3 regions of the Kurthia sp. ISK08 genome follow, and region 2 is predicted to be linked to each of the others. Evidence: riboswitches for the same ligand, from Rfam matches in the RefSeq annotation. Region 2 holds a riboswitch; each other region holds the start of a gene.

Region 1 (2,281 bases), on a different contig from region 2:
CTTTATTCGTCAAGGGAAGTTGATTGAGCGCGATGTATCATTATTCCCTTCATATGGTGAACCACTAGACGAATTTACAACTTTTATTGCGCGTTTTTATGAAGAAGCGAACCATTTAAAACCGTCTGAAATTATCATACCAAAAGAAGTGGACGCAGAGATGTTGCAACAGGCTTTAGACATTAAAGTACATGCGCCACATCGCGGCTATAAAAAAGAAATGCTCGATTTAGCAACACAAAATGCGCATGTGAAAATTGATGAGAAATTTAATATGCTACAGCGCCAAGAAGAGCGAACAATTGGTGCATGTGAAGAATTAGGTGATGCGATGAATATTCAAACACCACTTCGCATTGAAGCATTTGATAACTCACATATTTTCGGTTCGGATACGGTATCTGCGATGGTCGTATTTGAAGATGGTCGCCCGCGTAAAAAAGACTATCGTAAATTTAAAATTCAAACAGCTTCTGCGCATGATGATTACGGTGCGATGCGTGAAGTATTAAGAAGACGTTATCAACGTGTTGTAAAAGAAGGACTACCACTTCCAGATCTACTTGTAACAGATGGTGGGAAAGGACAGATGGAAGTCGCGCGTGAAGTACTTGAAGATGAACTAGGCCTTGATATTCCGATTGCAGGTCTTGCAAAAGATGATAAGCATAAGACAGCCCAGTTACTTTATGGTAATCCGCCACAAGTTATTCCACTGAAAAGAACGAGTGAAGGGTTCTATTTGCTGCAACGTATTCAAGATGAAGTGCATCGATTTGCGATTAATTTTCACCGTCAATTACGTGAGAAGAATGCACTCACTTCGCAACTTGATGACATTCCAGGTGTTGGGCCAAAGCGGAAACAGCAAATGTTAAAACACTTTGGTTCGATGAAAAAAATTAAAGAGGCAACAGAAGAAGAATTAATTGCTGCTGGATTACCGAAAAATCTGGCTAGTGCCGTAATTGCGCATTTTCTGAAAAAATAATTGTCTTTTGCCAAATATTGTGATAAAGTAACGTTAATTAAAAATCACTGAAAAAGTGATGATAGAGGAGCAGGTGTCAAGAGTAGCCTTTTTGAGAGTGTAGTAACTCAGTGAAAGAAGGTGAAAGGGGAAACTGCCGAAGTGATGAAGGAACTACGACTTCATTGCTGGTTCTGTATTGAATAAATGCAGAATTGTCAGAGTGTACACTCTGGAGGGCTATCTCACATGAATGTTCATTTTTGAATAGACATGCATAAGCAGCCCAACATTTCGATGTTTGGCTGCTTTTTTTATTGAGAGAACCCACATTACAATATGTAGGGGGAGAACGTATGGGAACTTATGTTATGAAATTTGGTGGCACATCGGTGGCAACACCGGAACGTATTCAAAATGTAGCGAAAAGAGTTTTACAAGAAGTGGAAGTGGGGAATAAAGTGGTTGTTGTCGTTTCAGCGATGGGAAAAACGACAGATCATTTAGTCGAGATGGCGAACCATGTATCGACACATCCATCAAAACGTGAGATGGATGTACTACTATCTACAGGTGAACAAGTTACAACAGCTTTACTGACGATGGCGCTTCACCAATTAGATGTACCTGCGCAGTCTTTTACAGGGTGGCAGGCAGGTATGATGACCGATGATGTTGCGAGTAATGCACGCATTGAACAGATTGATTGTGAGAAAATCACGACCTGTTTAAATGAAGGGAAAGTAGCCGTTGTAGCAGGTTTTCAAGGGATTGATCATGAAGGTAATATTACGACACTTGGTCGAGGTGGCTCAGATACAACAGCTGTCGCGATTGCAGCTGCGATTCAAGCAGAACGCTGTGATATTTATACCGATGTTGATGGGGTTTATACAAGTGATCCACGCTTCGTACCAAATGCACGTAAATTAGCAGAATTAAGTTATGATGAAATGCTCGAATTAGCACATTTAGGAGCAGGTGTTTTACATCCACGCTCTGTTGAATTAGCGAAAAATTATCAAATGCCCATGTCTGTTCGTTCAAGTTATGAACAAGTAGAAGGAACCGTTTTAAAGGAGGAAGTTCAAATGGAAAAAGATTTAGTTGTACGAGGAGTAGCATTCGAAGGAGAAATCGTTCGTTTAACAGTTTATTTTAGCGAAGCATATATGGGGTCATTAGCGAACATCTTCACAACATTAGCGAAGCACCATATCAATGTGGATATCATTGTACAATCCATCATTCCAAACGCATCACCAACGGTATCATTTTCAGTGAAAAAAGAACAATTAGAAGAAACATTAA
Region 2 (2,281 bases):
ATCAATTACCCCAATTAATAATCCGATGACTGCCCCCAGAATGGTACTGACGGTGGCAATAAACATCGTCATTCCTGCGCCACGTAAAAACATTTGCCAATTATCTTTAGCAATTTCAAATAGCCATTCTAGACTCATTTCGTTCTCCCCCTATAAAAACACAAACTACCGACTAAACAAGACAGTCGGTAGCCACGTACGTTCTATTTTGCTGCTGGTTGGTTTTTAATCTCTGTTTCCATAATCTTTTGACGCTCTTCTTCTGAAATACCTGCTAATGCTTTATTCACTTGCTCTGCTAACTCACTACCTTTTTTCACACCAACTGCGATTGAGAATTCTGCTTTATCAGCTTTGAAACCTGAACCGTCTTTGAACTCAATCATTTTAAATTTGTCGTTTGCTGCTGAAGCAGATAAACCTTCTGGACGTTCTGACACATATGCATCAATTTTTCCTGATTCGAGTGCTACACGCATTGCTGAGAAATTATCTGAAGCTGGTTGTTTTTGAACACCATCAATTTGATCAATTACTGTATAGTGTGACGTATTTAACTGACCTGTTACTTTGGCACCTTTGAAATCTTGAATTGATGTAGCATTGTCGTATTTACCGCCTTTTTTCACGACCATTACAAGATTTGAAGTGTAATAAATATCTGAGAAATCAATTGTTTTTTTACGTTCTTCTGTTGGTGACATACCTGCAATTACTGCGTCAATTTTCCCTGAAATAAGTGCTGGAATTAAACCATCCCACTCTGTTTTTACAATTACTAATTCACGGTCTAAACTATCTGCGATTTTTTTAGCAATTTGTACATCATAACCGCCCGCATACTCTGCATTACCTTCGATTTTTACAGCGCCGTTCGCGTCATCTTTTTGTGTCCAGTTGAATGGTGCATAGCCTGCTTCCATACCGACTGTGAACTTTTCTTTCTCTTTATCGCCTGAAGATTCCGATTTTTCCGAATCTCCTGAGCCACATCCTGCTAGTGCAACTACAAGCACAAGTAATAGTGCTGTAAATATTCCCCATGATTTTTTCATTTGTACCTCTCCTTTAAATATGTTCCCATTGTGAAAACGAAAAGGACTATAACAAAAGGTGGATGAGATACTTCTCCAGACCTTTTGGTATAGTCCTTCTAAAAATCCTCATCATTGCCCAATTGAGATAGCTCAACTTACTTTATTCGGGTAAAAAAAGTAAGACAGTCCTGCAACTATTAATTGCAGACCCAGCATATGATGTTGAGAACCCACCATACACTTCGGCGACATCTCCTTCTAAGTAGCATCTTTGTATTCTCGTACTCCGCTACTTACTAATAAATATCGCGCCTCTACCTCACAATTGTGTCAATGTGAGGTCATATTCGTTTGTTATAATTAACAATAGTCTACTTTATAGACTATTTTATGTCAATATACTGAAAAAAAGAAAAATATAAATTTTTTATTTTAAAATAAAAATTTATGTATTTATTCTTCGTATTCAATATCATCTAATTGATCATAATAAAAAATATTTCCATTCTCTGCATCAATTCTCTCAATGCGTTGTCCCACTTCTTTTTCTTTTACAACATAGCATAATTCATATTTTGTAAATTCTTCATCTTCATATGGAACACGTGCTAATTCCATCTTAATGGAGTCTTTATAAATTTCATTTGCTTCTTCTAATGTAATTGTTGGTTCCATTGACATATTCTCAATATGCTCTTCTTTTAACATTGGAATCACTGCATCTGTTACACGACCTGAATAAATACCCATATCAATATTTGCTGTATATTCACTTAGTGGAATGCCATTAATGTAACGGTGGAATGTAAAAGTCACAAATGGTTCGAAAGCATAAGAATCATCTTCGTCATCTTCCTCTTCATCCTCACCATCTTCTGCTGATAGAGCTTTTAACATCTCAATTTCCTCTTCTGTTAACTCATCATCTTCATCATCTTCTAAATCTTCTTCAACAAATGCATCTTCTAATAAATAATGTTCAGACACATTTCCTACTTTGGATTCTAAAAAGGCAATTGCACGTTTACGAAGTTCATCTAGTGTGTATTCGTCCCCTTCTTTGAATGGCAGAGTAGAATCAATAATCAATTGATGTTCATCAGACATATCGAATTTAACATAATGTTGGTCAGATTGTTCATATGTAACTGTATTTTCTTCTTCAACTTTATTCATATCCGGTGTAATACCTAACAAAATTGCTTCATCATACATTTCCATAACAGGTGGAACTTTTTCTAATT
Region 3 (2,281 bases), on a different contig from region 2:
GCCTGCAGCACCTAATAGAATCATCCAGATAACAGAATAATCTGTCCAGCCCATAATTAATCCAGCAAATCCAACGATGTAAAAGACTGCAAACATCGCAACAACAGGACGCTGGTCTTTTAGACGGCCCGCTAAAATCGGTGTAATGAATGTCATTGGAATTTGAGATACTTGCATAATGGAGAACATTAATCCAGCTTGAGCAGCTGTCATACCTTGTTCTTTAAACATCTCTGGGACCCATGCTGCAGTTGTATAGAAAATCATCGATTGGAAACCCATCGAAATCATAATGACCCATGCGAGCGGATAGCGCCACATTTGTTTCTTTTCTTTTTGAGCAGTAGTCGGTGCAATTTCTTCTTTAGAGATATTTCGTGTTTGCGGAAGCCAGATGAAAACAGCGGCAATCGCTAAAATAATCCACACACCTAAAGAACCTTGCCAACCGAATGACAATGTTGATAATGGATAACTTACACCAGCTGCAATACTGGCTGATGAGTTCATTGCGACTGTATAGATTGCTGTAAGTAAACCTACTTGGAATGGAAATTTAAGTTTGATTAGACTAGGTAATAGTACATTGCCAAATGCAATTCCGATTCCGATTAAGGTAGTACCGATAAATAATAACGATGTCACGCCACTTGAACGAAGTGCCATACCCACGACTAAGATAATCATAGATAAGAATAGAGAGCGTTCAACCGTAATTCTACGCGATATTTTCGGTACGATTGGTGACACGATAGCAAATGCAAGTAGAGGAATGGTTGTAATAAAGCCAGCTACTACATTTGAAATATGTAATGAGTTTCGAATATCCTCGATTACGGGACCAACAGATGTTAGGGGAGAACGAAGAGTTAATGCAATGAAGACGATTCCAAGTACAAGAAGCCACGTTGTCGAAGTCCATTTAAGTTTTTTTGAAGCAACATTTTCTGTAGGCGACATAACTTTCCTCCTATATGTAATATTTGATTTATCGTAACATTATGCCCCTACCTATTCAATAACAAATTCGTTTCACGAAAGTCTTAATTGTATAATAGTTGAGAGTTTTTATGTCTTGAATTCGTCTGTAGAATATATTAAGATAATAGTAGAAATAATATAAATATTGCAATGCCTCATCCGTTCGATGAGGTAGAGGTCGCAAAAAATAAAAGTAATATAGTCGAGATGTAAAAGCATTGGTGACATTATATGAAAGGATTTTTTGCCGAAGTAGTGGGTTGCTTTTACAATCAATTGCTGGGGCTGTCGCTTAATAGGTGCAGAACTGTCACATCTGTGAGGGTGTGTTGAGCTATCTTTTTCAAGGTTGATGAGTGTCATTGTGTGATTACAACCATCCAAGATTGCTTGAGATGGTATTTTTATTTTCCAGGAAATAATCACTTACGAACACCTCAACTAACATATTCCCTGCAATAAAAGGAAAGAGGAAATGAAATGAGTCGTACAAAAGCAAGTCAAGAAGCGCCTACAACTCTAAAAAGAGGATTAAAAAGTCGTCACATTATGATGATTTCACTCGGCGGTACGATTGGGACAGGTTTACTACTTGCAAGTGGTAACTCAATCGCACAGGCTGGACCAGGTGGAGCGCTATTAGCATATGGTTTAATCGGTATTATGGTATTTTTCTTAATGACAAGTTTAGGAGAGATGGCTGCGTATATGCCTGTTTCAGGTTCGTTTAGTACGTATGCAACAAAGTTTATCGATCCAGCACTTGGATTTGCATTAGGATGGAACTATTGGTATAACTGGGCAATTACAATCGCAGCTGAAATTGCAGCTGTTTCAATCGTTATGAAATATTGGTTCCCTGATACAGCTTCATGGATTTGGAGTGTATCATTCTTAGCTATTATTTTCTTGTTAAACTACTTATCGGTGAAAAGTTTTGGTGAAAGTGAGTATTGGTTCGCATTCATTAAAGTAGCGACAATTGTCATCTTCTTAATCGTTAGTATTTTAATGATTTTTGGTATCTTAGGAGGTAAAGCACCTGTTGGTTTTACGAATTTCTTTGCAGGTGATGGTCCATTCCACGGTGGATTCTTTGCGACACTCGGTATTTTCTTAGCAGCAGGATTCTCATTCCAAGGAACAGAGTTAATCGGTATTACAGCTGGTGAAACAAAAGATCCAGGCAAATCGATTCCAAAAGCAGTGAAGCAAATCTTTTGGCGTATTTTATTATTCTATATCTTAGCCATTTTAGCGATTGGCTTATTAATTCCTTATACAGATAGTCGTCTAATCA

The links. Region 2 has a riboswitch for lysine ahead of ACKVQX_RS12630 (transporter substrate-binding domain-containing protein). Riboswitches for the same ligand answer to the same signal wherever they lie in the genome.
Region 1: linked by a shared signal. The riboswitch ahead of ACKVQX_RS04485 (aspartate kinase) and the one ahead of ACKVQX_RS12630 (transporter substrate-binding domain-containing protein) in region 2 are both predicted to bind lysine.
Region 3: linked by a shared signal. The riboswitch ahead of ACKVQX_RS10385 (amino acid permease) and the one ahead of ACKVQX_RS12630 (transporter substrate-binding domain-containing protein) in region 2 are both predicted to bind lysine.

The regions. Positions count from the first base shown of each region.
Region 1 covers NZ_JBJXHL010000002.1:183,834-186,114, forward strand. Annotated here, with positions in the region: gene uvrC (excinuclease ABC subunit UvrC) at 1-991, shown strand, start outside; lysine riboswitch at 1,046-1,221, shown strand; gene ACKVQX_RS04485 (aspartate kinase) at 1,327-2,281, shown strand, end outside.
Region 2 covers NZ_JBJXHL010000007.1:94,130-96,410, reverse strand. Annotated here, with positions in the region: gene ACKVQX_RS12635 (amino acid ABC transporter permease) at 1-138, opposite strand, end outside; gene ACKVQX_RS12630 (transporter substrate-binding domain-containing protein) at 204-1,055, opposite strand; lysine riboswitch at 1,176-1,362, opposite strand; gene ACKVQX_RS12625 (hypothetical protein) at 1,491-2,281, opposite strand, start outside.
Region 3 covers NZ_JBJXHL010000005.1:57,745-60,025, forward strand. Annotated here, with positions in the region: gene ACKVQX_RS10380 (CynX/NimT family MFS transporter) at 1-960, opposite strand, end outside; lysine riboswitch at 1,146-1,326, shown strand; gene ACKVQX_RS10385 (amino acid permease) at 1,462-2,281, shown strand, end outside.